DNA from 3 places in the Mannheimia sp. genome. Region 3 is predicted to be linked to each of the others. Evidence: riboswitches for the same ligand, from Rfam matches in the RefSeq annotation. Region 3 holds a riboswitch; each other region holds the start of a gene.
What was found. Region 3 has a riboswitch for thiamine pyrophosphate ahead of thiE (thiamine phosphate synthase). Riboswitches for the same ligand answer to the same signal wherever they lie in the genome.

Region 1 (13,771 bases), on a different contig from region 3:
TAACTCTTGCCACATATCGCCTTCACACAGTGGCACCATATAGTCGCAGATGTTATCTGTCCCCACTGCCACTGTGATGCCTTCAGGAATTAATTCATCCGCAGGCGTTAAAGCGTTGTGGAACGGCTGGAGGTCTTCTTTACGACCACTATCAATCCACGCCATCGGGCAGGCAATCACCATCATTTGGCTATCACGCATTTTTTGATACAACATTTTACGATAATCTTTTGGGTGAGCCCCAATTGAGATACCGTGAATAGCGACAACTCGCCCTTGCATTCCGTGTTCAACTGATTTATCACATAGTTGCTCGGTTTCTTTTTCTTTTGGTGAGTTAAATTGATCGACGTGAACGTGCAACATTTTACCTTGTGATTTGGCAGTTTCCATTAAAATATCCATTGCTTCCAAGCCTTTGCCATAATCTAATTCATCACGGTAAGGCAATCCACCGATGATATCCACCATTTCAGAGCCAATATCAAACCACTTTTTCGCCGTTGGCTCAATCACTCCTTTTAAGGTTTGGTTAGCAAATTTTAAGATAATATCGTTTTTATACACTTCACGGGCTTTGTGAGCGGCAATAATGGCTCTGTCTTCACATACCTGATCGATATCTACAAAAGTACCGAATGCAGTAACCCCTTGTGAAATCATCAATTCAATCGCTTGAGAGAAGCGACGGTAGTAATCTTCTACGCTTGAATTACGTTTTACTTCATCTACCAAGTCCCATTTTTGTTGTAGATTCGCATTTTGATAAACAGTGATTTTCTCGGGTGTCATTGTAAATGCACGATCTGCGTGAGCGTGAGCATTTACCCAGCCGCCTTTTTTAATGATTTCATCACGAATATGACCTTTTAGGGTACGAATCAATTGGCTCATCTATGCTATTCCTTTCAATATTGTCAATGTAGATTAAGTATCATAAAAAAATCGCCTTTAAGAGCGATTTTTAATGTTTAGAAATGAATAAAAAAACAGCCACGCCTCGTGAAACGATGCGTAGCTGCGTAGAATTTGGAGTCATTATTAAAGTAGGATAATTCATTTCTAGTTCCTTGTTTGAACTAGGTGGGTAGTATAATGATTTTTTTGCTAAATAGCAAACGTTTGCGAATATTGAAATTCAGCAACAAACTTTTTACAATAAAGCGTTCTCATTGGGGTGCAACAAGCGGTTTAATTTGCTTAAAAATTTGCAAATTTTCTCTAAAATCCGACCGCTTGTGGCTGAGAAATACCCATAGAACCTGATCTGATTAATATCAGCGTAGGGATTTGAGATAGCAAACTTGCCTCTTAAATCCTTCTATCAACGTAATTTAGAAGGACTTTTTATGAAACTGATTTTATCTTCATTGGCACTACTTACCTCCACCGCTTTTGCCAACCAACCAACACTTACCGTTTACACTTATAGTTCGTTTGCCTCTGAATATGGTCCGGCTGCAAAATTAGAGCAAAATTTTGAGAAAGAGTGTAACTGTGATTTAAAATTTATGCCGTTTGATAATGGTGTAACAATGTTCAACCGTGTGCGTTTAGAAGGTGAAAAAACCAAAGCCGATGTGGTTTTAGGCATTGATAATTTCTTGCAAACTGAAGCTGAAAATTCAGGGTTGTTCACGGAATTTGAGGCAAAAACCAAATTAGAGATGAAAGATAAAATTTTCTTTCCGTATGATACAGGCTCTTATGCCTTTATTTACGATAAAGAAAAGTTGAAAAATCCGCCGAAAAGTTTGAAAGAGCTGGTTGAACGCCAAGACTTAAAGATTATCTACCAAGATCCAAGAACCAGTAGCGTTGGACGTGGTTTCTTAATGTGGGTAAATCAAGTGTATGGTGATGAAGCTCCAACGGCTTGGAAAACATTGGCAAAACATACCGTAACGGTCGGTAAAGGTTGGTCTGAAACTTATGGAGCTTTCTTAAAAGGGGAATCGGATTTAGTATTAAGTTATACTACATCGCCTTTATATCATAAGTGGCACGAAAACACCGATAAATATGTGGCAGCTCCATTTGAGGAAGGGCATTTAGTTCAAGTAGAAAATGCGGCAATTGTAAAAACGACTAAACAAAGAGCGTTAGCAAATCAATTTTTAGCATTTTTGCATAAGCCTGAGTCGCAACATATTATTTCTTACCATAATGTAATGAACCCTGTTTTAGCGGAAGGTGTTGATCCTGCTTTTGCAGAAATGCCAACCTACAACACATTAGAATTTACTCCGCCCTCTAATGAAACGATTCAAAAATGGCTCGCCGATTGGTCAAAAAGCTGGTAAGAAATAAACAGAATGATAGCCGAACGTAAATTCGGCTATAATTTTGAGCAAATAAATCAATATAAATGCAAAATTTTTGCAAATTTATTTGTTAGTCATTCGATTTTGTGTTATTTATAGCCGCCATTACTAAAAACCCGAAGATGTTGATTTTTTCGTATAATGTAGTTACAAGGAAGTTAGGTTGTATTCGGGATATAATTTTAACAATAAAATTCCAAACAAGGAGTAATCTATGACTGAAACGGCTAAAACCACCTCTCTTGGTTTATTAGCATTAGCAGGTGTTGAGCCTTATGAGCCGGCAAAAGATGAAGAGTATATGAATGAAGCTCAACGTGAGCATTTCAAAAAAATTCTGAAAGCGTGGCACGGTCAAATTATGGAAGAAGCAGAACGCACAAAAAGCCAGCTTCAAGAAGATATGACGAACTTCGCTGACCCTAACGATCGTGCAAGTCAAGAAGAAGAGTTTAGTTTAGAACTTCGTAATCGTGATCGTGAACGTAAATTGTTGAAAAAAATTGAGCAAACGTTACATAAAATTCAAGAAGATGATTACGGTTTTTGTGAAACCTGTGGTGTTGAGATCGGCATCAAACGCTTAGAAGCTCGCCCAACTGCAGATTTATGTATAGATTGCAAAACATTAGCTGAAATTCGCGAGAAGCAGCTAGGTTTATAATCAAGTTACATAATGCCTCTTTTAAAGAGGCATTTACTATTTAGAGGTGTACTATTTTTAATTATATTAAGTCATTATTTTCCAAACCAAAAAAGCAAGAGAAGGAAAATAAGCCAGAAGTTGAACCAAGAGCGGAGAAAACAACTAAATCCAGTCGCTCTAAACGTTCAGCCCCTAAATTAACAGAACAAAAAAGCCATAAAAAAGGCAGTAAAGGTCATCAAACAGATGTGCCTTCTCATCTCCTACATAAAAAATTCACGGTAAGTGCAGCTCAATATGGGATTAGTCCGAAGGATTTCCCTAAAAATGCTCTTTCGATTGTAGATAAATTACATCTTGCCGGGTTTGAAGCCTATATTGTTGGTGGTTGTATTCGTGATCTATTACTTGAAAAAAAACCAAAAGATTTTGATATTGCCACCAATGCTCGCCCGGAAGAAATTCAACGTATTTTCGGCAGACAATGCCGCTTGATTGGTCGTCGTTTCCGCTTAGCTCACATTGTTTACGGGCGTGAAATTTTTGAGGTAGCAACCTTCCGAGCAGGGCACGCTTCCCACAGCAATGACAAAATCTCGAAAGTAAGCGATGAAGGAATGCTATTGCGTGATAATGTATACGGCACATTAAGAGACGATGCCGAACGCCGTGATTTTACCGTCAATGCGTTATATTACGATACCAAACGTAACTTGATTTTTGATTTCTTCAACGGTATTGAGGATTTACGAGCAGGCAAATTATCGCTCATTGGCGAGCCTGCAATCCGCTACCAAGAAGACCCTGTGCGTATGATCAGAGCCATTCGTTTTATGGCGAAGCTGGATATGTTCCTTGATAAAGCAACAGAAGCTCCAATTCGTGATATGGCGGTGCTTTTAACGAATATCCCGGCAGCTCGTTTGTTTGATGAATCGCTCAAATTATTACAAACAGGAGCAGGGCTAAAAACCTATCAATTATTACGTGAATACGATTTGTGGCAATTCTTGTTCCCTGTATTAACGCCGTTTTTCACCCCAAAAGGGGATTCAAATGCTGAGCGTATGATTAATAAAGCATTAACCTCAACAGATGAACGCATTGCAGATCAATTGCCTGTTAATCCAGCTTTCTTATTTGCTGCACTGCTTTGGTATCCATTGCGTGAAAAAATGGAACAACTTAAAAATGAAGGTGGTTTCAACAGCCACGATGCAATGATGTTAGCGGCAAATGACATCTTGGCAGATAGCTGCAAAGCTATCGCCTTGCATCGTCGTCATACTTCGGTTATTCGTGATATTTGGGCATTGCAATTCCAAATGATGAAACGTAGTGGCAACCGCCCGCAACAAACGCTGGAACATATCAAATTCCGTGCAGGCTTTGACTTGTTAGTGATGCGTGCGGAAATTGAAGGTGGCGATTTAATTGAACTTGCTGCTTGGTGGCACGAATACCAATTCAGCAATGAGGGGCAACGTGGTGAGTTGTTAAAATCGGTTCGTCATTTGCCTAATATTCAGCCTGAAGCGAAGAAAAAACGCCGCCGTAGAACGTTTAAGAAAAAAACGAAAACATCTAAAACTGAATAATGTTGTAGGGGCGAAAAATCTTTCGCTCCTACTTTTTTAGGAAAGGAAAATTATGCAAACTGTCTACATCGCCTTAGGCTCAAACCTTGATAATCCTCTCGAACAGCTTAAACAAGCGGTCGAAAAATTGAAAAAATTTGCAATTCATTTTGAAATTAGCCCATTTTATGGCTCAAAACCTGTTGGACCGCAAGATCAGCCTGATTATGTGAATGCCGTAGCGAAATTTGAAACCGAATTATCGCCAACTGAATTGCTAGATAAGTTACAAAGCATTGAAAATGAACAGGGCAGAGTGCGTTTACGCCGTTGGGGCGAGCGGACGTTGGATTTGGATATTATTTTATACGGCAATGAGCAAATTCAAACCGAGCGTTTGGACGTGCCACATATTGAGATGAAAAATCGTGAATTTGTGATTGTGCCGATGTTTGATTTAAGCCCGAATTTGGTATTACCAACAGGGGAAAAATTAGCCGATATTTATCAGCAATTTAAAGATCACCAAATGGCAACCTTTAACTAATTTTTCGTTTTATTTTCACTTTTCGTGATCACCGCACGGGATTTTTCGTCCATCTTCACATCAATGCGGTGATCTACCACTACATTCATATTAATGGTTATCCCATCAGCAGGCGTTTCGAGCTGCACTTTGGGTGTACAAGCGGTCAAATTTAGCAAAAAAATTGCAAAACAAAATGAGGCTGTTTTCATTTTTCTTCCGTTATTTTTATTCATCATCTAATTTTTGGTAGAGATAATTTTCTAGCTTTTGCTCAAATTGTGAGCTGTAGTTAATTAATTTCCACAAATCAAACATATTTTCTCGGTGATTATAGTTTAAATTCACTTTGGATTGATCTTGGTTAGACGATAATTTTAATTTTCCGTCCAACACTAAATCGCCTTTTGAGCCGACATTAATCAGACTGCGAAAATCATTAATCGTGCTTTTATCCACTAAATGTAACAAAATTTGCTCGGTGTAACCACTTTTCTTCATTTCTGAAAGCAATTCAGGGGTAAAGGTTAAATAAGAGGTTTCCGCTTGGGTAAGTAAGCCATCGCAGATGTAGCAAGGTTTGCCGCTTAGCCAAAATGGCAAGGTAGCGTTGGCTTTGCCTTTCAGATCGATTTGTTGATATTGCATAAATTGCAAAATTTTCTCAAAATCTAACCGCTCTAAATTCAGATAAGCAATTTCGGTTTGCGGTAAGGCGAAGCGTTTTACATTGAGTTTACCGCCAAATAAATTAAAGGATAATTGATTTAAATTCAATGGTTTAGATTTAGTGTAAGGGTAGTAACCATTAATTTTCATTGAGGCATTATCAAGGGCTAACTCGCCGAGTTTGATTTGTGCGACTTTGACATCTATCGGTTTTTTTACACCGAAATGAAAGCGTCCATCTTGATAGCGGTAAGGTAGAGCAAATTCAATGCCTTTTGCCTCGCCATCTGGTAAGGATAATCCTCCGTTGCGAATGGTTAAATGCCCGCCTGCAATTAAGCCTTTTTCTGCACTGGCGGTAAATGCCGTTTCGCCACGAATTGTGCCGTTATTAATTATCCATTGGCTACGGAATGGAAAAAGAGGTTGAAAGCCTTGTGCAGACTGCTCTAGCCAATATAGCTTACCGATAATTTGGCTGGCATCTGCGGTTAATTGGCGGCGAGCAAATAATTTAAGCGGACCAAGTTCGGTGGTATTTACTGTACCTTTGAAATTAAGATTTTCTAACTCACCGTTAAAAGCAAGTTTTGCTTGTGGTTTTGGTAGCAGACCACCGTAATCAAACTTAATTTCAGGTGATTTGAGCTGAATAGCTCCGTCAAGCGTGAATTTTTTGATATTAAATTGTATTGTTTGGGCGTTGGTTAGCTCTGTTTTGGAAATAGTTGTGCCATCAAGCCTCACAGAGGATAAATCGCCCTTCAGTTCGTTAAGCTGCACCGTATTTTTATGCCATTGCCCTCTACCGCTTAAATTTACTTTACTGTTAAAAGCGTTAAGATTGGAGTTTCCCCAAATTCGCCATTTCCAGCTATCTTTAACGGCTTTTGGGTCTTTCGGATCTTGGAAAAAATCTAACGCTCCTGCTTTAAAATTTTGAGCTTGTCCATCTAAATGGAATTCAATATTTTTAAAGTCAGGACTTTGTCCTCGAAGAATGGCGTGTAATCGCCCGTGAATACCTTGTTTATCTATTTTGATCCCGGCAAGCGGAAAACGTAAATCATCAATCGTTAAATAACGCTCTTTCCCTGTCAAACGAAGCAGGGAAGTGGGTAAAAACTTCAAGGTTAAATCATCGTAATTACCCTGAAAATCCAGCGGAATACTGCTGTATAAAATAAAGTTACCGTGCTTGATGTTACCTGTCAAACGTAGTGGTAAATTCAGCCCTTGTTCGGTAATTTCGCCCTCTGAATTGGAGATCACAATATTGCCTTTTCCTAAACTGTTTTGGGAAAGCAAGCTGATACGAATAGCCGTTTTAAGCGGCAAAAATGGCTGGTTGGTAAAAGATTGTGGAGTAACTTTTGCTGTAACAAAGCCGTGAAGCGGAAAACGTTCGGTTAAGCTCCAATCAAAACGCCCTTGTTTGATTTCTAGGCTTTTGCCGTCAAACAGAAAAGGGAAATTGAGCTTATCATTTTCAGTACTAAGGCTTGCCTGCCAGTTTCCTTCAAATTGTTGTTGGGCGTTTTTCTGCCAATTCAAGGTTGAATGCCCGTTTTGTAAGGCTTTGGTTGTAATGATTTCATCGGGCAGCTGCCAGTAATATTCTGCTGAAAGAGTGTGTGGAAGCGTAAGGAAATTATCTTCAATTTCAGCAGAAAGTGTAAGCTTATGTTGCTCTTGCTTGCTTGGTTGGTAAGTTAAATCGGCATTCAATTTCCCATTTGTAAAAAATGCGGAAAAATCGACCGCTTGTTGAGCTAATGTAGCTTTGATTTCTCCATTAAACAGGGAAATTTTCAAGGCGGTTTGTTGTTCTAACAAGTGGATAATTCTTGGGTTAAAATTCTCCGGGAGATTTTTCCAATTAAGCGAGTGGATAGTTGCTTCGCCATCAGGAATCACCGCCAGTAATGCTTTTAGCGAAGTGTTGGAATTATTTTCCGATTTGGGAAAGAGTGATAAGCAGTGGGAGTCAATGTCTAATTTTTCAACAAATAGGTGGTTTTGCTTAATCCAAGTGAGATCTGTTTTATCTGCACTAATCAGCGGGCAATCTCGATAAGAAAGTTGAAATTGTGAAACTGATGAACCTTGCCAATTTAGGTGTAACCCTTGTGGAATTTTCACTTTCCACTCTTTCGGTAAAATCCAGTTAATGGGAGTAGCAAGTTGGGTATTAGGCACACATAAAAAGGCAATCACCGCAATGAATATTGCGGTAAGTATGCCGAAAATGCGTAATACCCATTTCATAAAATCAGGCTACATTGGCGAATGGATATAAGATTGCAAGGGTTGTAGCGACACTCCAAGCGGTCGGATTTTTGATATTTTTTCCAAGTAGTAACCACGCCAGCATCAGCAAAATCACAAATTGTGCAGCAAAATAAAGAATGAATGAGAGCAATGGCATTTCCGGCATAATTTGCAAATGTTGATATAACACAAATGCTGACCAGCAGTAGTTAAGTATCAAGACAATTAAGGCGGCTTTTACCAATAATTTCAAGAAAACCTCTAAACGGCTTTTTGCTAACATTAAATACCAGCCAGCGAGTAAAATGCCAAGCAGCACTTGAGCAAAATTATTGGCACGAATGCCGTTAAATAGTGAAGGCAGTTCAATCCAATAAATTGCTAAATATTGAATAATGCCGATTGCCACAATGCCAAAACCACAATACATCAACGTGTTGTAGAGCGTTTCATCTTCCGGCAAACGAAAATAGATCAAGCAAGATAAAATGGCAGCAAAACTTGCAATTGCCATTGGGTTATATTTAGGTGTGAAAGCAATCGAATAAATAAAATTTCCGACTGCAAAAATCAGTAAAAAAGGCAGAATAAAGGTTAAGCGGCTGGTTTGCCCACGACAAATCTCACCTTTCCATAATACTAAAATGGCGATGAAAGAGGTAACAAAAAACGCCAATAAATAAGGGGAGATGAAAATAGCATTATCCGGAGAGGCGTAAAAATTAAGTGCCATTTCAATAAATAGCATTAACACCATCGGCAGGGCTGCGTGTGTGGCAATTTCAAGTTTTGATGGGCTGTCGTGATCGTGAGCCATAAATAATCCTAAAAAATGGAAAGAAAATGATTTTAAGCTCAAATTATGCCATAATACGCAAGATTTTTTAACTTCAAGGGGGAAAGAAAATATGCGAATTTTACACACAATGTTACGCGTTGGAGATTTAGAGCGTTCAATCAAATTCTATACCGAAGTGTTAGGTATGCGTTTGTTACGCAGAAGTGAGAACGAGCAATACAAGTACTCTTTAGCCTTCTTAGGCTATGCTGACGAAAGCGAAAGTGCAGTTATTGAGCTGACTTACAACTGGGGTGTGGATAGCTACGAGCTAGGTACTGCTTATGGTCATATTGCATTAGGTGTTGATGATATTTATCAAACGATTGAAGATGTGCGTGCGGCAGGTGGTAAAATTACCCGTGAGCCGGGTCCTGTATTAGGCGGCACAACGGTTATTGCTTTTGCGGAAGATCCGGATGGTTATAAAATCGAATTTATTGAAAACAAAAACGCACAAGCCGCATTAGGAAACTAATTCCTTTTATCTATTCACAAGCGGTCGGATTTGTAAAAAATTTTGCAAATCAGACCGCTTGTATTTTTAAGTTGAAATAAAAATGGAAAATATAACTGAATCTACCTCTCAATCGACTACACCACCAACCGATTATAATCTATTAAAAAATCGTTTTCGTGGTTATTTGCCCGTTGTGATTGATGTTGAAACTGCGGGGCTTAATGCTCAAACTGATGCGTTATTAGAACTGGCGGCAATTACGGTTAAAATGGACGAAAACGGTTACTTAGTGGAAGACCAAAAATGCCATTTTCATATCAAACCGTTTGAAGGGGCGAATATTAACCCAGAGTCGCTAAAGTTTAACGGCATTGATATTGATAACCCATTGCGAGGTGCGGTGGCAGAAAATATCGCTATTCCCGAAATGTTTAAAATGGTGCGTAGAGCGATGAAAGAGCAGGGTTGCCAACGTGCGGTGATTGTGGCTCACAATGCTGCGTTCGATCAGGGATTTTTACAGGCAGCGGTTAAAAGGATTAATGCTAAACGTGATCCCTTCCACCCCTTTGCAATGTTTGATACTGCAACCCTTGCAGGTTTTATGTACGGACAAACGGTGTTAGTTAAAGCCTGCCAAGCCGCCCAAATTAGTTTTGACGGACACCAAGCCCACTGTGCATTATACGATACCGAAAAAACCACAGAGTTATTTTGTGCAATGGTGAATCGCCTTAAAGATTTAGGTGGGTTTCCGCTGTTGCAAGTTGATGAAGATACAAGCAAATAACACGTTTTGCATAAAAACAATAGAATGGATAAATTTCTTGCAAATTTTTATGGAAAATTAACCGCTTGTAGAGCATAAAAAAGCTGGGTAATAATCTGCCCTAAAGTTGGACTAAACAACCAACTGATTAAGGGGCAGGTTTTTATGACCAAATACAATCTATCTTTCAAACTGCAAGTTATCTAAAACTTACCCGCACTTTCAGATTGAAAACTCGACTTTTGACTTCGAATCGCTTAATACAGCAATAGCGGTTTGTCAGCCTCTTAATTTATTATCTAAAAATCAATTAGTTGTACTCAAAGCGTTAGCCTTATCTCCAGCCTCACCTACTTAACTAAAAAAGCATTAAAGTACTACAAAATAAGTCCAAGTCTTTACATTAGTTTATATAACAAATAAAATGATAATGATTATTATTTTATTTGTTTTTATTTTATTTTTAAAGGAGACGCTATGTTTAAACTTAAAAGCGGTTTTGTACTGCTTAATGCGGCACTACTTACTGCTTGCTCAGCAAATGGTGGAAGCTTTGATGTTCAATCATCCAAAGCTGAATCTCATACGCCAAATGTACCTCAAAAACCAAGTTTACAAGATGATAATAGCAATGCAAGACGTACAGTAAATAGTACTGAAGCGGAAGCCCTATTGAAACCGGGATTTGGTTTTTCAGCCAAAATTCCGCGTCGTAATTTACAACCTTTTGCGAAAGGGGGAGAAGAAGTCGCTCCTATTGGTGATATAACGGAGATTACTGGAGATATAACCAAAATTCCGTATGAAGAAGAGGTAAAAGCGTACGGTAGTAGTGATGACGGATTTAGTCATACTCATGATGGTAATCACAAACTACATACTAGAGATTTTAATTTTGTCCGTTCTGGTTATGTATTGCACTCTGGGGCAAAACCTGAAAGGGAGGCTAAAGATATTTTTAGAATAGGTGCACATGGGTATGTTTACTATTTAGGTACTGAGCCTGCAAAAGCAATGCCAGCCCAAAAAGCTACTTATAATGGATATTGGGATTTTACTACTGATGCAAGAAAAGGGAAAGATAACAAGTATTTTAATAATTCAGCAGCAGGTATAAACATTGGCGCTACGCCGGAAAATAGGCACGATGTTAATGTTGATGATGCTACGAAACCAATGGGGCATACAGGCGAGTTTACTGCTGATTTTACTAATAAAACTTTAACTGGAACATTAGTAAGTAATGGTTATGTTAGTCGTACTACAGAGCAAGAAATTAAACCAATGTACTACATAGATGCCAAAATTAAAGGCAATCGCTTTGCAGGTAAAGCAAATGCAAAAAATCCCGATGATCCTTATTTTGGTAAAAGTTCTACTACCCTTGAAGGCGGATTTTTTGGCGGAGAGGCTCAAGAACTCGCCGGTAAATTCTTAGCGGATGATAAGTCAATATTTGTTGTTTTTGCAGGCAAACGGGATGCAAAAGAAAATGATAGCGAAAGAACCTTTGATGCTCTCAAAATTAACTTGAAAGACTTGAGTAAAACTGAAATGGATACTTTCGGGAATGCGACACATTTGATTATTAATAATCAGCAAATTCCTCTTATCGCAGAAGGTAAAAATAGCTTTTCCGAAATGAAATTTGATGATGTGGTTACCCGTACTATAAATGGTAAAACGTATCGAATTTCAGTTTGTTGTAATAATTTAGACTATGTCAAATTTGGGACTTACAATGTAGAAAACGATAATGATAGTGCTCATCAATATTTGGTGGGTGAACGTACAGCTGTGATGGATTTACCAAGCGGAATGGTGCAATATCGCGGAACTTGGAATGGGATAATTCATAGCAAATCCGGTCCGGTAGGAGCTGAATCACCAAGTAATAGTGAAAGTGGTACTCGCTCACTCTTTGATGTAGATTTTGCCAATAAAAAAATCAATGGCAAATTGATTGCTAATGATGGCGTTGAAGAACGTCCAATGCTAACACTTGAAGGTGAAGTGAAGGCTAATGGTTTTGCAGGGACTGCCAAAACGAGTGATTCTGGTTTTAATCTTGATCCGAAAAGTACCAATGGTGGCACGGTAGTTCATATCAATACCCAATTTGAAGGGGGTTTTTATGGTCCTAAAGCAACTGAATTAGGTGGTATTGTACATAGTGCAGAAACGGATAAAGATAAAGTCAGTATTATGTTTGGCGGTAAACGTCAAATAGAAAAATAATCATAATTTCTTCGCTCGTTTCACTTAAGCAAGCGGGTTATTTTTTATAAAAATTTGCAAAATTAAATAAAGGAGATCCTACTTAATGATAATGAAATATCATCATTTTCGCTATTCAACCATTGCGTCAGCGGTGTTGTTTGCACTTTCCCATTCATATAGTGCGGCGACTGAAAATGAAAAAATGACAGAAAATAGTGATGTAGCTGTTTTAGACGAAGTTATTGTAACAGAAAGTCGTTACGCTCACGAGCGTCAAAACGAAGTAACCGGATTAGGAAAAGTTGTTAAAAATTATAGTGAGATGAGTAAAAATCAAATTCTTGGGATTCGTGATTTAACTCGCTATGATCCCGGGATTTCGGTTGTTGAACAAGGTAGAGGAGCTAGTAGTGGTTATGCTATTCGAGGAGTAGATAAAAACCGAGTTGCTATGTTAGTTGATGGTCTACCACAAGCACAGCATTATAATACTCTTGGCTCAAGTGCTAATGGTGGGGCGATAAATGAAATCGAATATGAGAATATTCGCTCAATTGAATTAAGCAAAGGGGCAAGCTCTGCTGAATATGGCTCTGGTGCTCTCGGTGGAGCAATTAGTTTTCGCAGTAAAGATGCTCAGGATGTAATTAAAGATGGACAACAGTGGGGATTAGATACTAAGACCGCTTATACCAGCAAAAATAGCCATTTTTTACAATCTATTGCCGCTGCGGGAGAAGCCAACGGATTTGAAGCCCTTGTGATTGCGACCCATCGTAACGGTAAAGAGACTAAAACTCACTCTGAAGCCAATAAACTACATCATAATATTCAACGTATCACCGGTTTTGAAAATCGCTATGATCTTTACCCCGGGTCTGCACAAAATGCTCCTGGAGGATCATTTTTTATCGTAGAGGATGCTTGTCCAACATTGGATTGCACCCCACGAGCAAGCGTTAAATTGAATCGTGATAATTTCCCGTTTAGAAAAGCACCGGAATATACTTCTGAAGAGCGTAAACAGATTGAGCAAATTCCTTATCGTACAGAGCAGTTATCTGCTAAAGAATATACAGGTAAAGAGCGTATTGCACCAAATCCTTTGGATTATAAGAGCAATTCTGTTTTCGTGAAGTTAGGTTATCATTTTAACTCTTCTCATTATCTTGGTGCGGTTTTAGAAGATACGAAGCAGCGTTATGATATACGTGATATGCAAACGCCGGCTTACTACACAAAAGATGATGTTAATATCAAGCTAGATAATCTATGGAGTAAGAACCCTGTTTATGAAGGTAATAATATTTTAGATGGCTTAGTATTTGATAGAAGTATCCCTTACGGGCTGCGTTATAGCCGTGTAAAATTCTTTGATGAACATCATCATAAACGTCGTTTAGGTTTCAATTATCAATATAAGCCGGAAAATAATCGTTGGCTGGATAGTTTTAAACTCATTGCTGATAAA
Region 2 (11,599 bases), on a different contig from region 3:
ACGGCTTTTCTCGCCTTTCACTTCAAATTTAACTTTACCGTCTGCAGTTGCAAATAAAGTGTGGTCTTTACCCATACCTACATTTGAACCCGCGTGGAATTTAGTACCACGTTGACGAACAATGATGCTACCTGCTAATACAGATTCACCACCGAAACGTTTAACACCAAGGCGTTTAGCTTCAGAATCACGACCGTTGCGAGTTGAACCACCAGCTTTTTTAGTTGCCATCTTCTAGATCTCCTCTGAAATTATGCTTGAATCCCAGTGATTTTCACTTCTGTGAACCACTGACGATGACCTTGTTGTTTACGGCTGTGTTTACGACGACGGAACTTAACGATTTTAACTTTCTCGCCACGACCTTGTGCTACAACTTCAGCCACTACTTTTGCACCAGCAACTACCGGTGCACCAATTTTAACATCTTCGCCATTAACGACCATTAAAACTGAATCGAATTCAACTTTCTCACCAGTTGCGATTTCAAGTTTTTCTAAACGAACTACTTGACCTTCGCTTACACGGTGTTGTTTGCCGCCACTTTGGAAAACTGCGTACATATTTACTCCGCTATGTGCCATCTGCTTTTGCGTTTAGGCACTTAATTAATTCATAAAAATAGGGTTGCAATTCTACGGAAAAACATTAAAAAGAGCAAGCAGGATTTTAATAAAATCTTTAAAAATTTATGTTCCTACTTTTTAGACTGGCTATTTTGATCTTTTTTCCGATTTCACAACCCCAAAGACCGTTATTTTAGTTCAACCGCATATTCTTCCAGTTTTGGCATTTCTTTGACTAAGCCTTGCGATTTTAAAAATTCTGCCATTCTAGTGTAACGATGAGCATCTAATGCTCTAGGACGATGTGCAAGACGTGGTAAAGTATCAGCCCACGCTCGGAGATTTAATTCATTATTTAGTTCTTGTGGTTTATAACTGACAAACTCTTCCCACGCAGTTTGTGGGTGATTGAGCGTGTAGATGGTAGCTTTCTCTAAAGCGGTCAAAAAAGCAGAAAATTTTGCATCTTGTGCTTTGTCTTTATGAGCAACTAAAATCAATTCATCATAAGCAGGGACACCGTGTTCTTCAGGGAAGAAGGCTTTCCCTTTTTGATGTTCTAATGCAAGTTGATTTAGCTCGAAATTACGAAAAGCCCCAATTACCGCATCAACTTGCCCCGAAAGTAATGATGGCGAGAGCGACCAGTTCACATTGATTAACTCAATATCATTTTCCTTCAAACCAGCTGATGAGAGCATTGCTTTAAGTAACGCATCTTCAAATCCGCTAACGGAATAGCCAATCTTCTTACCTTTCAGATCGGCAATGGTATTGATCTTGCCGTTATCCAGCACGACAAGACTATTCAGAGGAGTGGCAACCAATGTACCTATACGGCTTAGAGGCAAGCCTTGTGCCACTTGTTGTTGAAGTTGCGGCTGATAATCCACCGCTAAATCTGCCTTACCTGCGGCGACTAATTTGGGTGGCATAGAAGGATCAGCCGGTTCAATAATTTCAACCTCCAAACCTTGTTCGGCAAAATAACCTTTCTGCTGTGCCACAATAATGGCAGCGTGGTCAGGGTTTACAAACCAATCTAGCATTAGGCTGATTTTTTCTTTTGCCATAACGTTGTTGGCTGAAAGTAGAGCCGCAACAGCAAATAAAGTACGATGAAGTTTCATAAATGTCTCCTTTTTAGTTAGCTTAAATCCAGCCCCATTTGCCAAAATGCGGCTTCCATACGACTGGCAGTATTGAAAATTTGTTGTAATTCAGCTTTTCGTGTTTCATTTAAAGGTTCATAGAGTTTAGCCAAATAATCAGCAAAGGCTTGGCTGTCTTGCTGAAACTCACTTGACGCGTAAGTATCAATCCAACTTTGATAAGGATTATTCGCCCCAGAATAAGGAGCAATGCGGCGAGCAATTTCAGCATAGCCAATCGTACAAGGAGCAAGAGCGGTATAAAGCTCTGCTAATCCGCCTTTCATTCCGCAATCTAAAACATAACGAGTGTAGGCAACACAAGCTGGAGATTCTTCCGTTGCAAATAGTTCTTCCTCTTTAATGCCCCATTGCTTGCAATAATCAATGTGTAATTGAATTTCGCTCAGTAATCCTTCATTCATTTTTTGGGCGAAATGAATATCTTCAAACCGTTCAGCCTTGAAAATACCGAGTGAAATTGCTCGGCTATATTGAAACAAAAAACGATAATCTTGCTTTAAATAGTGTTGAAAACAGTGCTTGGGTAACGTGCCATTAGCAAGTTGTTTCACAAAATCGTGATCGATATAATCAAGCCAATATTGCCCTGCTTTTTCGGTAAGTCGTTGAATAATAGACATAAATTCTCCTTATCATTAATGTAAATGTACAGCCCAAGGTACAAGGCGTTTAAGTAATTTATCGGTAACAAAGTAGAGCAATAATGCAATCACAATCAAAATAAAAAGAGCGGCAAACATCAAGTCTGTCTGCATACGAGCGTTAGCGTGGAGCATTAAGTAACCTAAACCTTGTGAAGCACCAACCCATTCCCCCACAATCGCCCCAATAGGCGCAACCGACACTGCAATGCGTAAACCTGAAGCCAGTGATGGCAAAGCAACAGGGAGCTGAACTTTAAATAACATTGCAATAGGTGAAATCTCTAAGGTTTTTGCCAAATCCAACCAAGTTTTTGGTGTATTGCGTAACCCATCAAAACAGGCAGCAGTTACAGGGAAGTAAATAATCAGCACCGTCATCACAATTTTGGAAGCAAGCCCATAGCCAAACCACAGAACGAGAAGTGGTGCTATAGCAAACACAGGAATAGCTTGAGAAATAACAAGTAAAGGCAGCAAGAATTTAGACAACTGCTTATAGCGAGTCAGTAACAATGCTGAGCCTAACCCGAACAAAAAGCCGAGCAGCAAGCCTAACACAATTTCCAATAACGTGATTTGGGCGTGAGTAGCAAGAAGCGGTGCATTTTCAATTAACTTTTGCCAAACCGTAAGCGGTGAAGGCAACATATAAGCAGGCATTCCACCAAAACTAACCGCCCCTTGCCACAATAAAAGCAAGCAAAATGTAATCACAAGCGGTCGAAAAAGTGGAATTTTTTGCAAAAAGGAACGCATTACTCTCCTCCGCCGGTTAATTCATTAAATAATTGTTGCTGTAATACCCATTGCCGGTGATTGTTAAGTTCTCGTGGTCTGTCGCCTTCTAGGGCAATAGTTAGAGCAATTTCAGCAGGTTGATGACGTAAAATGCAAATTTCATCGCTTACACGAATTGCTTCTTGCGGATCGTGCGTAATCAACAACACCGTTTTATCTCGCAACAGCTCAACGGCAAGGGCTTGTAATTGATGGCGAGTTACTGCATCAAGGGCGGAGAATGGCTCATCCATTAAAATGAGATTTGCCTCTTGCATTAACGTGCGAGCTAACGCCACTCGTTGCCGCTGACCACCCGAAAGTTGATAACAACACTTATGCAAATGCTCACCTAGCCCGACTTGCTCAAGCAGGCTTATCGCTTTTTCTTGGCTTTCTGCTGATTTTTGCCCACTTAAATGAGCCTGTAACTGAACGTTGTCAATTATTGATAACCACGGATAAAGCGAGTCGGTTTGAGCTAACCACGCAATACGAGTGTTGGGATCAAAAGAGATTTCGCCCGTTTGTATCGCTTCGCTTTCTAATCCTGCAATAATGCGTAAAAGTGTTGATTTTCCAACACCACTTGCTCCTAACAAACTGGTCCAACTTCCTTTTTTAAGTTGAAAATTGAAATGTTGAAATAGCACCTGCTCGCCAAATGTTAAGCAAAGATTGCGGATTTCAATGTGCATAATGCCTCCAAATCAACGATTTAGAGTAAGGCAAGAAACGCGTGAAAAAGACGAAAGAATAGAGATAGGGATTGAGTTTGGCATCATTAGTTTCCTACGGCAGTATTAACTGAATCAGGTTCACGGGTATCATCTCAGCTGAAAACAGCACCCCGACTAAAATTAGCTCAAGTCTAAGAAAATTTAGCCCAATATGCAAATGCTTTCTGAAATTATTCTTTTTGAAGACGGCTGATTTAGGGTAGAATGTAGAGCAAATTTTACCTAATCAGATGGAAACAAATGGCTACGCAATTAACTCTCGAACAAATTCAAGCCCTTGCAAATGAAGATATGCAAGCGGTAAACGCAGAAATTTTGGCTCAACTTAATTCGGAAGTCTTATTGATTAACCAGCTTGGGCATTACATTATCGCAGGTGGTGGAAAACGCATTCGCCCGTTAATTTCCGTGCTTGCAGCCCGTGCGTTAGGTTATCAAGGTAAAAAGCATATTACGGCGGCAGCCTTTATTGAGTTTGTACATACGGCAACATTATTGCACGATGATGTGGTGGATGAATCCGACAAACGTCGTGGGCGAGATACGGCAAATTCTGTGTTTGGCAATGCAGCAAGCGTGTTAGTGGGCGATTATATCTACACTCGCTCGTTCCAAATGATGACAGATTTAGACTCGCTTCGTGTATTAAAAGTAATGTCTTCAGCAACCAATGCGTTGGCAGAAGGTGAAGTTCAGCAATTAATGAATGTGAACGACCCAAACACCACTGAAGCAAACTATATGCGTGTGATTTACAACAAAACCGCACGTTTGTTTGAAGCTGCGACTCAATGTGTGGCAATTGCCGCGGAAGCAAGCGAAGAAATCGAAAACGGCTTAAAAGATTACGGTTGTTATTTAGGCACGGCATTCCAACTTGTTGATGATATTTTAGACTACTCCGCCCAAAGCGAAAGTTTAGGCAAAAACGTGGGCGATGACTTTGTGGAAGGCAAACCAACGCTTCCGCTCTTACACGCAATGCACGCAGCAGAAAAAGCAAGCAAAACCGCTCAAGTGGAGCTGATCCGCAATGCAATTGAAAACGGTGGTGAATTGGAGCAAATTCCAGACGTTTTAGCCATTATGACGGAACACAAATCTCTCGACTACGCAATGCAAAAAGCCCGTGAAGAAGCCCAAAAAGCGGTCGATGCGTTAGCGGTATTGCCTGAGAGCGAATATAAACAGGCATTGATTTCACTAGCGTATCTGTCGGTAGATCGCTCTTATTAATTTGCAAAACATCAGATAAATTTAACCGCTTGTAGGGGCAAATGATATTTGCCCCATAACCTATAATTCTTTTGGGCAAATGTTATTTGCCCCTACATAACAATGACAGAACAAAACCAACAACCCCAAGAACATATTGAAAGCGTGCGTGCTAGACGCAGAGCTCAAAATCAAAAAAAAGACCCAAACGCCCCGTTTGTGCGTGAGAAATTAACTCTTCCGAACGGACACAACAAGTTGCTGCTGCACTCTTGCTGTGCCCCGTGTTCGGGCGAAGTGATGGAAGCAATTCACGCCTCCGGCATTGAATTTACCATCTATTTCTATAACCCGAACATTCACCCACTCAAAGAGTATCTCATTCGTAAGGAAGAGAATATCCGCTTTGCTGAAAAGTGGGGTATTCCGTTTATCGATTTAGATGACGACTACGAAAACGACCGCAAAGAGTGGTTTAAAAAAGCCAAAGGGATGGAATGGGAACCTGAACGAGGCATTCGCTGCACAATGTGCTTCGATATGCGTTTTGAAAAAGCGGCAGAATACGCCCACAACAACGGCTTCCCGGTCTTTACCAGTTGCTTAGGTATTTCTCGCTGGAAAGATATGAACCAAATCAACGACTGCGGACACCGTGCCGCCGCCAAATTTGACGATGTGGTTTACTGGGATTACAACTGGCGAAAAGGCGGCGGCTCACAGCGAATGATCGAAATCAGTAAGCGTGAACGCTTCTATCAGCAGGAATATTGCGGTTGCGTTTATTCCCTGCGTGATAGCAACAAATGGCGATTAGAAACTGGGCGTGAGCGAATTGAGATCGGTAAACTGTATTATTCGCCAGATTAATCTACGACAAGCTGTCAGATTTCACCAAAAATTTGCAAGGTTACATCGTAGGGGGAAATTGCAATTTTCCCCTACAGGTTACAATTTAAAAGAGGAATAAAAAATGTCAAAATTCGCTATGGTTTTCCCAGGTCAAGGCTCACAAGCAGTTGGAATGCTTGCAGACCTTGCTACACAATATCCAATCGTAGAAGAAACCTTCAAACAAGCAAGTGATGTGCTTAGCTATGATTTATGGGATTTAGTTCAAAACGGCACAGCGGAAGATTTAGGTCAAACCCAACGCACTCAACCTGCTTTATTAGCCGCATCGGTGGCGATTTTCCGTGTATGGCAAGAAAAATACCCTGAATTAAAACCGTCTGTAATGGCAGGTCATAGCTTGGGAGAATACTCTGCCCTAGTTTGTGCCGGCGTGTTAAACTTCCAAGATGCCATCAAATTAGTTGAATTGCGTGGTAACGCAATGCAAGAAGCCGTGCCGGCAGGCAGTGGTGCAATGTATGCGATTATCGGTTTAGACAATGAAGCGATTATTAAGGCGTGCGAACAAGCAGCAACTGAAACAGGTGAAATTGTTTCAGCAGTAAACTTTAACTCACCGGGGCAAGTGGTGATTGCCGGCACAAAAGCGGCAGCAGAAAAAGCAGGTGAATTATGCAAAGCGGCAGGGGCAAAACGTGCGTTACCATTAGCAGTGAGCGTGCCTTCACACTGTGCGTTAATGAAACCGGCGGCGGAAAAATTAGCCGCAGCATTGCAAAATATCACGCTAAATCAACCGCTTGTACCTGTTATTAACAACGTGGATGTGGCAGTTGAAAGCGATGCAGATACCATCCGCAACGCACTTGTTCGTCAGCTTTATAGCCCTGTGCGTTGGACAGAAACCGTTGAGAAAATGGCACAAGATGGCATCACAACGCTTTATGAAATCGGTCCAAACAAAGTATTAACCGGTTTAACAAGCCGTATTGTGAAAGAGTTATCAGCACAAGCGGTAAACGATGTTGCCAGCCTTGAGGCAGTTCAAGCCTAATTTCAATGAGCGATAAAATGAGCAAAGAAACTTTATTTATGCTGTTCAGTGTATTGATTGCCTTAGTCATAGTGCCTGCCAGCTATATGTTTAGTAATGTCGATCCGCTTGAAAGTAGTTCCATATTTAAACAATTTGGTATGCTTTCGGTTGCCGCTGCTTGCTCATTTTTAGCTTACTTTTTGGCTATTAATCCGAAAATTCGTCGAGCATTTATCGGCGGGGCAGCACTTACTACCACGGTTATTCAAGCGTGGGCTATTTATGGCGTGTTGTTAAGCAAAGGTGATCCAAAAGGTGCGGTGGTTTTATTTCAAATTTATTTATTAAGTAGTTTAGGATTATTGCTCGTCTCAACAATATGGGCGTTTGCTCGCCCACGTTGGATTTATCCACAGCAAGGTTCAGCAGTTAAATATGCGTTATTCGGTGGTTCAACCACTGTGATAAACTACTTTATTATTCTTTTTATTTTTTATATTTTAACGCTTTAATCGTCTTTTATAGGAGAATGTATGAGCAAAATCGCATTAGTTACAGGTGCAACTCGTGGTATCGGCAAAGCAATTGCCGAAGAATTAGTCGCAAAAGGCTATACCGTTATTGGTACAGCAACCTCTGAAAAAGGTGCGGAGTCTATTTCTGCTTACTTAGGCGAAAATGGCAAAGGTTTAGTGCTAAACGTGGCAGATGCAGAATCTATTGATTCTGTGTTAAAACAGATTAAAGAAACCTTTGGTGATGTGGATGTGTTAGTGAATAACGCAGGCATCACCCGTGATGGTTTATTAATGCGTATGAAAGATGATGATTGGTTCGATATCATTCAAACTAACCTTACATCAGTTTATCGTTTGTCTAAAGCTGTTTTACGACCAATGATGAAAAAAGGCGGTCGTATCATCAGCATTGGTTCTGTAGTTGGCTCAATGGGTAATCCGGGTCAAACAAATTACTGTGCGGCAAAAGCAGGCTTAGTGGGTTTTTCTAAATCATTGGCGAAAGAAGTGGCGAGTCGTGGCATTACGGTAAACGTCGTTGCACCGGGCTTTATCGCAACCGATATGACCGATGAACTAAACGAAGATCAACGCAATGCAATCTTAAGTCAAATTCCGGCTGGCGAACTTGGCTCTCCACAAGATATTGCAAAAGCAGTGGCATTCTTAGCCTCAGATGATGCACGTTATATCAACGGCGAAACCATTCACGTGAATGGTGGGTTATATATGGGTTAATATTTCCTTTCTATTTTGTTAAAAGTCGGCAATTTGCCGACTTTTCTTTTCTAAAAACACATTTTTCCACAATATCAAGCGGTCTTTTTTTGCAAGAAGTTTGCAAATATGGCACAATTCTCCCCTTATTTTTTAATGTCTTTCCTTTTTAATTTTTAAGTAGTAATTATTATGACTAAAAATACCTTCATCGTGGGCTTTATGCTCTTTGCGATTTTCTTTGGGGCGGGTAACTTAATTTTTCCGCCAAAACTCGGTTTAGATAGTGGCGTTGATTTTCTGCCTTCTATTATTGGCTTTGTGATTACCGGTGTGGGTTTGCCACTGCTCGGAATTGCCGTGAGCGGTTACTATCAAGGTGGTTACAAAGAAGCCTTGAGCAAAAATGTTCACCCTTATTTTTCTCTGCTATTTTTAATGGCAATTTATTTAACTATCGGACCATTCTTTGCCATTCCTCGTACAGGGGCAACGGCTTACCAAATGGCAGTTGTACCCTTTATTGGTGAAAGTAGCACAGTTTCTTTATTGATATTTACACTCGTTTATTACTTGATTGCGGTATGGTTCAGCTTAAACCCATCAACGGTAGTAGATAGAATCGGGGCAATCTTAACCCCTGTATTGTTAGTTGCGATTTTAGCATTAGTTGTTAAAGCGGTTATCTTATTAGGCGGAAATGAATTGCCTGTAGCTGCAACTAAAGCTGATCCTGAAACCCCTCTCTTTACAGGTATTGTTGAAGGTTATTTAACAATGGATGCTCTAGCCTCGATTACTTTCTCTGTGATTGTGATCAGTGCAATTAAGGCGAAAGGTATCGGTGGTAAGGACTTAATCAAGCAGACTTCAATGGCTGGGGTAATTGCAGCTATTGCATTAGCAGCAATTTACATTTCTCTTGCGTGGATTGGTAATCACTATCCGATTAGTGCAGAAACTCTCGCAGAGCTGAATGCAAAAGGTCAAAACATCGGTACATTTATTCTTAATAGTGTCGCAACTGATACCTTCGGTGAGTTTGGTCGTACGCTACTGGGCGTAATTGTAACGCTTGCCTGTTTAACCACTTCAATTGGGTTAATCGTAACCACAAGCGAATATTTCAATGAAGTATTCCCGAAAATTTCCTATAAAGTGTATGTATTAATTTTTACGCTTATTAGCTTTGGCATCGCTAATCAAGGCTTAGATTTTGTTATCTCAAAATCAGTGCCGGTATTGTTAGTGCTATATCCTATTGCGATGACGGTTATCTTCCTAATGTTTATTAACATCTTTATTAGACTACCATTACTGGCTCAACGCTTGCCATTAGCACTGGTTACTATTGTGTCCATTTTATCCGTTGCCGGTGTGGAAGTGATAAACGCTCTGCCGTTGAAATCTATTTCAATGGAGTGGATTCCGTTTGCAATTGCAGGTACAGTAATTGGTTATCTATTTGGTAAAAAAGCCTAATTAACAACATTTAGGGTGCGTTTATAAACGCACCTTTTTACTATAAGGAATAAAAATGCCTGAATTACCCGAAGTTGAAACCAGCGTACGAGGCATCGAGCCTTATTTAAAAGGACAAACAATTAAGCAAATAATGGTCCGCCAACCTAAACTACGCTGGGTAGTTAGTCCTGAGCTGTCTCAAATGGAAAATGCAAGAATTGAAGCAGTAGAAAGACGAGCGAAATATCTTATCATCCGCACCGACAAAGGCGATATTTTAGTTCATCTAGGAATGTCCGGCTCACTTGGCATTTTGCAAGAAAACCAACAAAAAGAAATTGGCAAGCACGACCACGTCGATCTTATTACCCAAAACGGCACTGTTTTACGCTATAACGATCCTCGCAAATTCGGCTGCTGGCTATGGGCAGAAAAGGCTGAAAATCACGAACTACTACGTAAACTTGGACCTGAACCGCTTTCAGACGATTTCACACCCGATTATTTATTTGCAAAAAGTCGTAAAAAAACGACCGCTTGTAAAACCTTTATTATGACAAATGAAGTAGTTGTGGGCGTTGGAAATATCTATGCGTGCGAAAGTTTATTTATGGCTGGTATTCACCCTGAGCTTGCAGCACAAAATCTGACTAAAAAGCAATGCGAGCGTTTAGTGAAAACCATCAAAGAAGTGCTAACTAAAGCCATTATTCAAGGTGGCACAACGCTCAAAGATTTTGTCCAACCTGACGGCAAACCCGGCTATTTTGCTCAAGTGCTACAAGTATACGGACGAAAAGGGGAAGCCTGTAATGATTGTGGAAAACCCATTGAAACCAAAGTGATTGGGCAACGTAACACTTACTTCTGTCCGAAATGTCAGAAATTGCCTAAGTGATTTTGATTAATCGCTAATATAAAAAAGGTCATATTTGCAAAAAAACTTACAAATATGACCGCTTACTACTAAGGAACTATGAAAAAAATTATTTAGGATTAAAGATAACTTGCTACGTTAAATAATACGGCTTGTTTAGCTGCACTTAACTCATTTTGATGAGCCGCAGTATCTAACGAAGTAATTAATTTACTGATTAGAGTTGAACGAGCAGACACCATATCTCTTTCACGAGCATTATCTTGAGCATCATATTGATCTACAAAGCTCTCTTGTACTGTTCTTTTTGCATTTTGTGCGAATTCAGCTGCTTCATTCACTAACGCTTTGAAATTTGCAAGATTTTGCTCTGTTTGCAGATCAGCTAAACGGCTTTTTAGTTGGTCTGCATAATAATCATAATTATCTTTTTTTACTTCAGTTAATTTATATGTCTTTCCTTCAATATCTACATATCGTTGAATAGTTGCCGCATTTGCTGTTGTAGTTAAAGCTGTACCAAGTAAAATTGTGCTGATTAATGTATTTAATTTCATTTAAAAAAATCCTCTATATATTATCTATTTGTTAAGTCAAACGACATCTTGTCGTTGATGTGGAGCATTATAGAGGTTAAAAATAAAATGATAATACACAAAAAAGTTGATAGACTATTAACCTTAAGTTATTAATTAAGGAAAACTATGCCAAAACGTGAAAATTATAATGATCTCTATGCGTTTCTATTAGTCGCCAATGAAAAAAACTTTAGCAGAGCAGCGACCAAATTGGGGGTTTCATCTCCTGCACTCAGCAAAACAATTCGTTTATTAGAAGAACGGCTCGGTTTGCAACTATTTGTTAGAACAACAAGGCAGGTTACACTTACCCAAGCCGGGCAACAACTTTTTCGTACCGCTGAAAAAAGTTTTACTAAGCTCGACCAAGAATTAGATTCACTGGCTCATTACCGTGAAGCACCTAGCGGTTTAGTGAGAATTAATGCCGATTTACA
Region 3 (6,879 bases):
TGCCGTGTGCGGTGCATTTTTAGCCGTTGCTGAGAAAAAACGCTATTTCAACGCACTGGTTGAGGCTTGTACCGCTTATGCGGTTGCCGGTGAAGTTGCGGCAAAATCACTCAAACCAACCCAATACGGGCAATTTGCAGTCAATCTTTTAGATGAATTAGGGGCTTTAATACCGGAAACGGTTGAGCAATATGCGGAGGTGGAATATGTCTAGCCTACAATCGAGTCCGACAAAAGTTGCCGTTGCCTCAATGGTTGGCACGGCAATTGAATACTTTGATAACTATATCTACACAATGGCTGCAGTACTGGTATTTAACGTGCAGTTTTTCAATAGTGATGACCCTGTTTCTAACCAATTAATGTCGCTTTCCGTTCTTGCCCTTGCCTTTTTCACTCGCCCGATGGGCTCGATCATTTTCGGGCATTTCGGCGATAAATATGGACGTAAACAAACCCTTATTGCCTCGCTTTTATTGATGGGCTTATCCACAGTAGCGATTGGTTTACTGCCAAACTATGCCGCTATTGGTATTTGGGCAACGGTACTGCTCTGCTTATGCCGTATCGGGCAAGGTTTGGGCTTAGGGGGAGAATGGGGAGGAGCTGCATTAGTCGCCACCGAACACGCCCCCAAAAACAAACGGGCATTTTTTGGTATTTTTCCGCAAATGGGAGCTCCTATCGGCTTGCTATTAGCCAATGGGGCATTCTACTTAGTTAATCTCATTTATGGCGAACAAGCTTTTCTGGATTGGGCGTGGCGAATTCCGTTTATTGCCTCTATTGTGATGATTTTTATCGGCTTGTATATCCGCATAAAAATTAGCGAAAGCCCAATTTTCCTCAAGGCAGAACAACAAGGGAAAAACCGCCACACGCCACTTAAAACGCTCTTTAGCAAGCATTTCAAGCCATTTATGATCGGCGTATTAATTGCCACCGCAGGCTATGTGCTATTCTACATTTTAGTTGCCTTTACCCCGATTTTCGTAAAAAGCCCTGTTGCGGTGTCTAAAGCAGGTTACGCCACAGGTTTGGGCTTGCCGGCAAATCTCTACACCCAATATTTGCTGATCACATCCGTAATTTTCGGAATCGCCATTTTCTTCTCAGGCTTATATTCCGACCGCATCGGTCGCCGTTTATTACTACTCATCGCCACAGGGGCAACCGTAATTTACGGCTTAATAATGCCATTTTTTCTAGAAAACGGCACACCAACCTCAATCTTTATTTTCTTAACCATCGGAATGATCTTAATAGGCTTAAGTTTTGGGCCAATGGCAGTCATTCTACCTGAACTTTTTCCAACAGAAGTACGATACACAGGAGCCTCCCTTGCCTACACCGCAGCAGGTATTTTAGGGGCGAGTGTATTTACCATTATTGCGGTTAAAATTAACGAAAACTTCGGCTTATTTGGGGTTGGAGGTTATTTATCTGTCGCCTCATTGTTAAGCTTTTGGGCATTGTGGCAAGTTCACGAAACTAAAGATTTGGAATTGGCGGAGATTTAACTGAAACAAATTAGGCGGAACTTACATCCGCCTAAATTATATTTTAATTACACATTTGCAAATTTTTCCAGATTTTTAACCGCTTGTTGCCAATCTGTAGCCTGCGTAATGGCACTCACCACTGCAGCACTGCCTACACCGGTGCTCATCACATTTTCAATTCTGTCTTCATTAATTCCGCCAATTGCTACCGTTGGAATTTGAAGTGGTGCAACCAGACCGACATATTTCGCTAAATTAACCAGTCCCTGTGGCTGCGATGGCATTTCCTTTGTTTGCGTTGGGAAAACGTGTCCAAATGCAATATAAGAAGGTTGAATTGCTAAGGCTCGCATAATTTCAAAATAGCCGTGAGTGGAAACGCCTAACCGCAATCCTGCTTGTTGGATAGCATTTAAATCTGCTGTGGCTAAATCTTCCTGCCCTAAATGCACACCGTAAGCCTGATATTTTACCGCAAGCTGCCAGTAATCATTCACAAACAGGCGGACATTATACTGTTTCGCAAGCTTTATTGAGCGTGCAATTTCTGTTTCAACTTCTGCAAGCGGTCGATTTTTCACACGAATTTGCAAGGTTTTTATCCCGGCAAGAATCAAGCGTTCAATCCACTCGAAGCTCTCTACCACAGGGTAAAGCCCAAGCTGATAATCAGTTGCCGCAAAAGGTTTTTTCGGCAAATTGAGCGGTGCAGAAACCAGTGCGGTTTGAGGGAAGAAATCAATATCTTCCGGGTAGCCTGTGTGGCATAACGAACTTAGTGCAGTTTGCCCTCTCCCTTCTTTTTCCGATAAACCTTTTTGTAAATACGCAGTAGCAACGGTTACGGCATCAGGCAAATCAAAACCTTTGGCTAACATTGAACCCACCGCAGAAGCATAGGTACAACCTGTACCGTGTGTATTAACACTTTGCAGTCTTGGGTGGGAAAAGGAAAAAATGTCTTGGGAGTTAAGCAGATAATCACTTACCGTTTCGCCCTGCCATTCAAAATGTCCGCCTTTGGCTAAAACAGCCTTCACACCTTGTGAAATAAGCATTTGAGCAGCAGTTTTCACATCATCAAACCTATTAATTTCAGTCTCGCTCAATAGGGCTAATTCAGTTCCATTTGGTGTAATCAGATCAACTAACGGATAGAGTTTTTCTTGCACTACGGGTAATAAAATACTGTCTGAGAGAGCCTGTCCGCTACTTGCTACCGCAACAGGATCGTAAACTACAAAGCAATAGTTTTTACTTTCTAATCGAATTTTTTGGATATATTCACATAAAATCTCAACTTGAGCCTGTGAACAAAGTAAGCCAATTTTGATTGCATTTGGATAGCCTTGCATTAATAGGGCTTCAAACTGCCGGCGGAAAGTGTGATCATCAACAGGTGTTACACAAAGCACGCCGTGTGGGTGTTGGGCTGTAACAGACGTAACCACCGAGCACCCCACTAAATTAAAATCGTGAAAGGTATATAAATCGGTTTGTAGCCCTGCTCCGGCACAAGAATCTGAACCGGCAACCGTCCAAATCACTTTAGGTTGATGGGTATTAGAAATAGACATCGCAAAATCCTCTTTTTTAAAGTTAGGGTTTGCTTGTCAGAGATGTGGCAATAGGTAAAATTGAATGTTAAAACTTGTTCCCTACGCAGGTACTAACCTACAGGTTCGACGGATCTCGCAGTTGCGATCTCAGCCCTATGGCACTCCGACAAGCATTTTTAGTATAGCTTACAAGCGGTTATTTTCCACAAAAAATTTGCAAAATTTTCTGAAAAATGAACCGCTTGTTAGCATTGATTAATTTACTTTTCCGCAATTTAAACAGTAGAGATACATCTGTTTTGGATCATTAAAACGTGAAAGGATTTCCATTTGTTTCTGCGATTGCTTCAGCACAGGTAAATCAAACCAGTTAGTTAGACTCACTTGTAGCTGAGTTTTGAAATCACGAGCAAGCGTGCCAAATAGGCTGTCGTCTTGTTCGGCAAACCATTGTAAACCGAATCGCTCAACCTTTGCTTTGCTCTGTGCTTCACGTTTTTGATTGATTAGATCAGATAAGGTAACAAAAGCCACATTAAAATTGCCTAACTCATCAACTAAACCGTGTTTTAGTGCATCAGAGCCTAGCCAAACTTGCCCTTGAGCGACCTTATCTACCGCCTCTTTTGACATATTTCTGCCACGAGAAACCAGCTCTAAGAAACGGTCATAGCCATTTTCAATGCCGATTTGCAGCACTTCACCTTGCTCTTTCGGTAGGCTTTTCAAACCGATTGGCTCTGCCAATGCAGAGGTTGCAATGCCATCTTCACTCACGCCTAAGTTTTTAGCTGTTTTTTCAAAGGTTACCGCTAAACCAAAAATGCCGATTGAGCCGGTGATGGTATTTGGGCTGGCAATAATTTTATCGCTGGTTGCCGCAATCCAATAACCGCCTGATGCCGCCATTCCCCCCATTGAAGCAACGACTGGCTTACCTTCTTTTTGGAATGCTTCTACTTCTTGGCGAATAAGCTCTGATGCCATCGCACTTCCACCCGGACTATTAATACGTAAAATCAAGCCTTCTACGTTTTTATCGGCTCTTGCTTCTTGCAGTAATTTTACAATAGTTTCACTACCCACGCCTGATTGGTCGCTCTCGCCTGTTATAATTGCCCCTTCCACATTTACAACGGCAATTTTAGGGACGTTGATATCAGCAAAACGGTCATTTAGCTCAAGTTCATAGTCTGAAAATTCAATGTGGTTATACGCTCCCTCACTGTTTTCACCAAATTTTTCGATCAATTTTGCTTTGCTTTCTTGGTTAGACACTAGCTGTGTTACCCACTTTTGATTTATGGCGAACTGAGCATCATCGCCTTTTGCAGCTTTATATTTTTCAATATAGTTTTCGGCAGATAAATTAATTTCTTTTGGTTCAATTTTACGGTTGTGAGCGATCATTTCCACCGTTTGTTGCCAAGTACCATTGAGCCAACCTCGAGCATTTTGTTTAGCCTCTTCAGACATATCATCACGCATAAAAGGCTCAACTGCTGATTTGTAAGTACCTACACGGAAAATATGTGCTTCAGCTTCAATTTTATCTAACAAGGTTTTGAAATAAGTATTGGAATAGCTTAAGCCTTGAAGCTCCACAGAACCCGCTTTATTTAAATAAATTTCATCGGCGAATGAAGCAAGATAATATTGCTTTTGTGAATATTGCTCACCAATAGCAATAACCGGTTTGCCTGATTCTTTGAAGCTATTAATTTCATTACCAATAAAATCTAAAGAGGAAAAATCAGCATTTTGTAAATTATGCAAATCCAGCACTAATCCTGTAATTTGCGGATCATTTTTCGCTTTGCTAATCGCTTGCACTACATCAAAAGTTGAAATTTTAAAGGGCTCGGCTCCGCCTAGTTCAGATTGAAGCAAGCGGTAGAAATCAGTAAATTCTTCGCGATTATCCACCAAATAACCATCTAAATTTAAACGTAACGCCCCTTGTGTAAAAACAGGTTTTTGCGTGTTTTGCGAGGAAGCTATAAACCCAACCACAGGCACTAAGAATAGAATAAATAAGATAAAAAAGAGATTAATAACACACTCTCTAATACAGCGAAACATTTTATAAATCGCTTTTAGCATATTTAACATCATAAATCCCTAAAAATAAAACAGTCGGCACAGTATAAAGCAATCACGGAATGAATAAAATATGCTATTCTTAAACCAAAAGAAATTCATAAAAGGTAATGTTTATGCAAATCTTAGATCTATTACATCATCGCCGTTCTAATAAAAAATTTGGTGATAAAGCCCCAACTCCCGAACAACTTGAACAAATTTTAAAAGCAGGATTGCGAGTGCCTGATCACGGCAAATTAAAACCTTATCGTTTTGTGGTGATTGAAAAAAGCGGAATGCCACAACTTTGCGAGCTCTTCAAAGCTGCGGTTGAAGAATTTGATATGGGCGAAGAACGTTTGAAAAAAGCGGAAAAGTTATCTAATCAAGCCCCTATGATCATTGGTGTAATTGCTAAGTTAGATCATAGTATTGCAAAAGTACCCACTTGGGAGCAGATGATAACTGCCGGTTGTAGCAGCTATGCCATTCAACTAGCCGCAAATTCACTCGGTTTTGATACGGTTTGGATCACCAATAAATGGGTAAATGGCTCAGCTCTTCGCTCTGCTTTTGGCTGTCAAGAACAAGATCAAGTGATCGCCTTAATTATGCTCGGCTCGCCTGAGGAAGAAGGCAAAATCGCTCTCGCTCCGGAAAGCGAGAGTTTAGACGGTTTTGTAAACTATATAAGATAAAATGAAAACAATTTTAATCACAGGTTGCTCTTCCGGCATTGGATATGAGACTGCACATCATCTCAGAGATGCAGGCTGGCGAGTGATCGCCAGCTGCCGAAAAGAACAAGATGTCGAGCGGTTGAAATCAGAAGGATTTGAATGCCTTTTGCTTGATGTAACCCGTTCAAAACATATCCAAAATGCCTTTCAATATATTCAAACAAGCGGTCAATTAGATGCGATTTTTTGCAATGCTGGCTATGGTCAGCCCGGCTGTGTAGAAGATGTACCAAAAGCTGCGTTGCAAGAAATTTTTGAAACCAATGTGTTTGGGGCTTGGGAAGTTATTCATCACGCAATGAAAATCTTCCGAGAGCAAAATCACGGTAGAATTCTAATCAATAGTAGCATTTTAGGCTTTGCGGCGATGCATTATCGTGGGGCTTATAACGCGACTAAATTTGCCTTAGAAGGGCTTGCTGATACCTTACGTTGCGAGCTGCACGGCTCTAATATTTATGTTTCGCTGATTCAACCCGGTCCGATTCAAAGTAACTTCCGCCCAAACTCAGTGGCAAAATTAGAACAATATATTGATGTGGAAAACTCCTATCACAAAGCCCTCAACCAGAGCCAATATCAACGTTTAACCACCAAAGGCAATGCCAATTCTTTTACCTTACCGGCAACTGCCTGTGCTAGAGCCTGTTTAAAAGCACTGAATGCCGAAAAGCCGAAAGCACGTTATCAAGTAACCTTCCCCACCAAATTATTTTGGTGGCTAAGACGGATTTTGCCGACAATGGCGTTTGATTATATGAATCGGAAGTTTGGTGGGTAAGCCATTAATTCACGTTATTTTGTGTTAGCTTCTCTAGCCAGCTCTTCCGCAGAATATTTCACAGCAGACATTTTATTCTGTATTTGCTGTTTAATACTTGCCATTTCATTATCCATTTCTTTTTTTCTTTCCTTGGATAGTTCTATTCCTTGATATTTTAAATAAAGAGCATTATTAGTAATTTCGTACATTTTGTACATTTTGTACATTTTGTA

Region 1: it holds a riboswitch for thiamine pyrophosphate, as region 3 does, so the genes downstream of both, thiB (thiamine ABC transporter substrate binding subunit) here and thiE (thiamine phosphate synthase) in region 3, are expected to answer to the same signal.
Region 2: it holds a riboswitch for thiamine pyrophosphate, as region 3 does, so the genes downstream of both, ACJHV0_RS08290 (ABC transporter ATP-binding protein) here and thiE (thiamine phosphate synthase) in region 3, are expected to answer to the same signal.

Annotation. Positions count from the first base shown of each region.
Region 1 is NZ_JBXGGI010000074.1:5,380-19,150, forward strand. Features, by position in the region: gene ACJHV0_RS05545 (amidohydrolase family protein) at 1-894, opposite strand, end outside; TPP riboswitch at 1,164-1,307, shown strand; gene thiB (thiamine ABC transporter substrate binding subunit) at 1,350-2,303, shown strand; gene dksA (RNA polymerase-binding protein DksA) at 2,539-2,988, shown strand; gene pcnB (polynucleotide adenylyltransferase PcnB) at 3,042-4,568, shown strand; gene folK (2-amino-4-hydroxy-6-hydroxymethyldihydropteridine diphosphokinase) at 4,621-5,094, shown strand; gene ACJHV0_RS05570 (YnbE family lipoprotein) at 5,091-5,285, opposite strand; gene ACJHV0_RS05575 (YdbH family protein) at 5,302-8,010, opposite strand; gene ACJHV0_RS05580 (hypothetical protein) at 8,015-8,830, opposite strand; gene gloA (lactoylglutathione lyase) at 8,922-9,329, shown strand; gene rnt (ribonuclease T) at 9,412-10,101, shown strand; gene ACJHV0_RS05595 (transferrin-binding protein-like solute binding protein) at 10,558-12,318, shown strand; gene ACJHV0_RS05600 (lactoferrin/transferrin family TonB-dependent receptor) at 12,410-13,771, shown strand, end outside.
Region 2 is NZ_JBXGGI010000115.1:12,984-24,582, reverse strand. Features, by position in the region: gene rpmA (50S ribosomal protein L27) at 1-231, opposite strand, end outside; gene rplU (50S ribosomal protein L21) at 252-563, opposite strand; gene ACJHV0_RS08305 (ABC transporter substrate-binding protein) at 755-1,696, opposite strand; gene tenA (thiaminase II) at 1,714-2,361, opposite strand; gene ACJHV0_RS08295 (ABC transporter permease) at 2,377-3,141, opposite strand; gene ACJHV0_RS08290 (ABC transporter ATP-binding protein) at 3,141-3,860, opposite strand; TPP riboswitch at 3,935-4,025, opposite strand; gene ispB (octaprenyl diphosphate synthase) at 4,143-5,138, shown strand; gene ACJHV0_RS08280 (epoxyqueuosine reductase QueH) at 5,241-5,987, shown strand; gene fabD (ACP S-malonyltransferase) at 6,091-7,026, shown strand; gene ACJHV0_RS08270 (hypothetical protein) at 7,044-7,520, shown strand; gene fabG (3-oxoacyl-ACP reductase FabG) at 7,542-8,264, shown strand; gene brnQ (branched-chain amino acid transport system II carrier protein) at 8,436-9,725, shown strand; gene mutM (bifunctional DNA-formamidopyrimidine glycosylase/DNA-(apurinic or apyrimidinic site) lyase) at 9,781-10,605, shown strand; gene ACJHV0_RS08250 (hypothetical protein) at 10,704-11,141, opposite strand; gene ACJHV0_RS08245 (LysR family transcriptional regulator) at 11,289-11,599, shown strand, end outside.
Region 3 is NZ_JBXGGI010000142.1:116-6,994, reverse strand. Features, by position in the region: gene thiM (hydroxyethylthiazole kinase) at 1-214, shown strand, start outside; gene ACJHV0_RS09950 (MFS transporter) at 207-1,520, shown strand; gene thiE (thiamine phosphate synthase) at 1,568-3,079, opposite strand; TPP riboswitch at 3,141-3,237, opposite strand; gene sppA (signal peptide peptidase SppA) at 3,317-5,173, opposite strand; gene ACJHV0_RS09935 (nitroreductase family protein) at 5,278-5,841, shown strand; gene ACJHV0_RS09930 (SDR family NAD(P)-dependent oxidoreductase) at 5,843-6,664, shown strand; gene ACJHV0_RS09925 (hypothetical protein) at 6,679-6,855, opposite strand.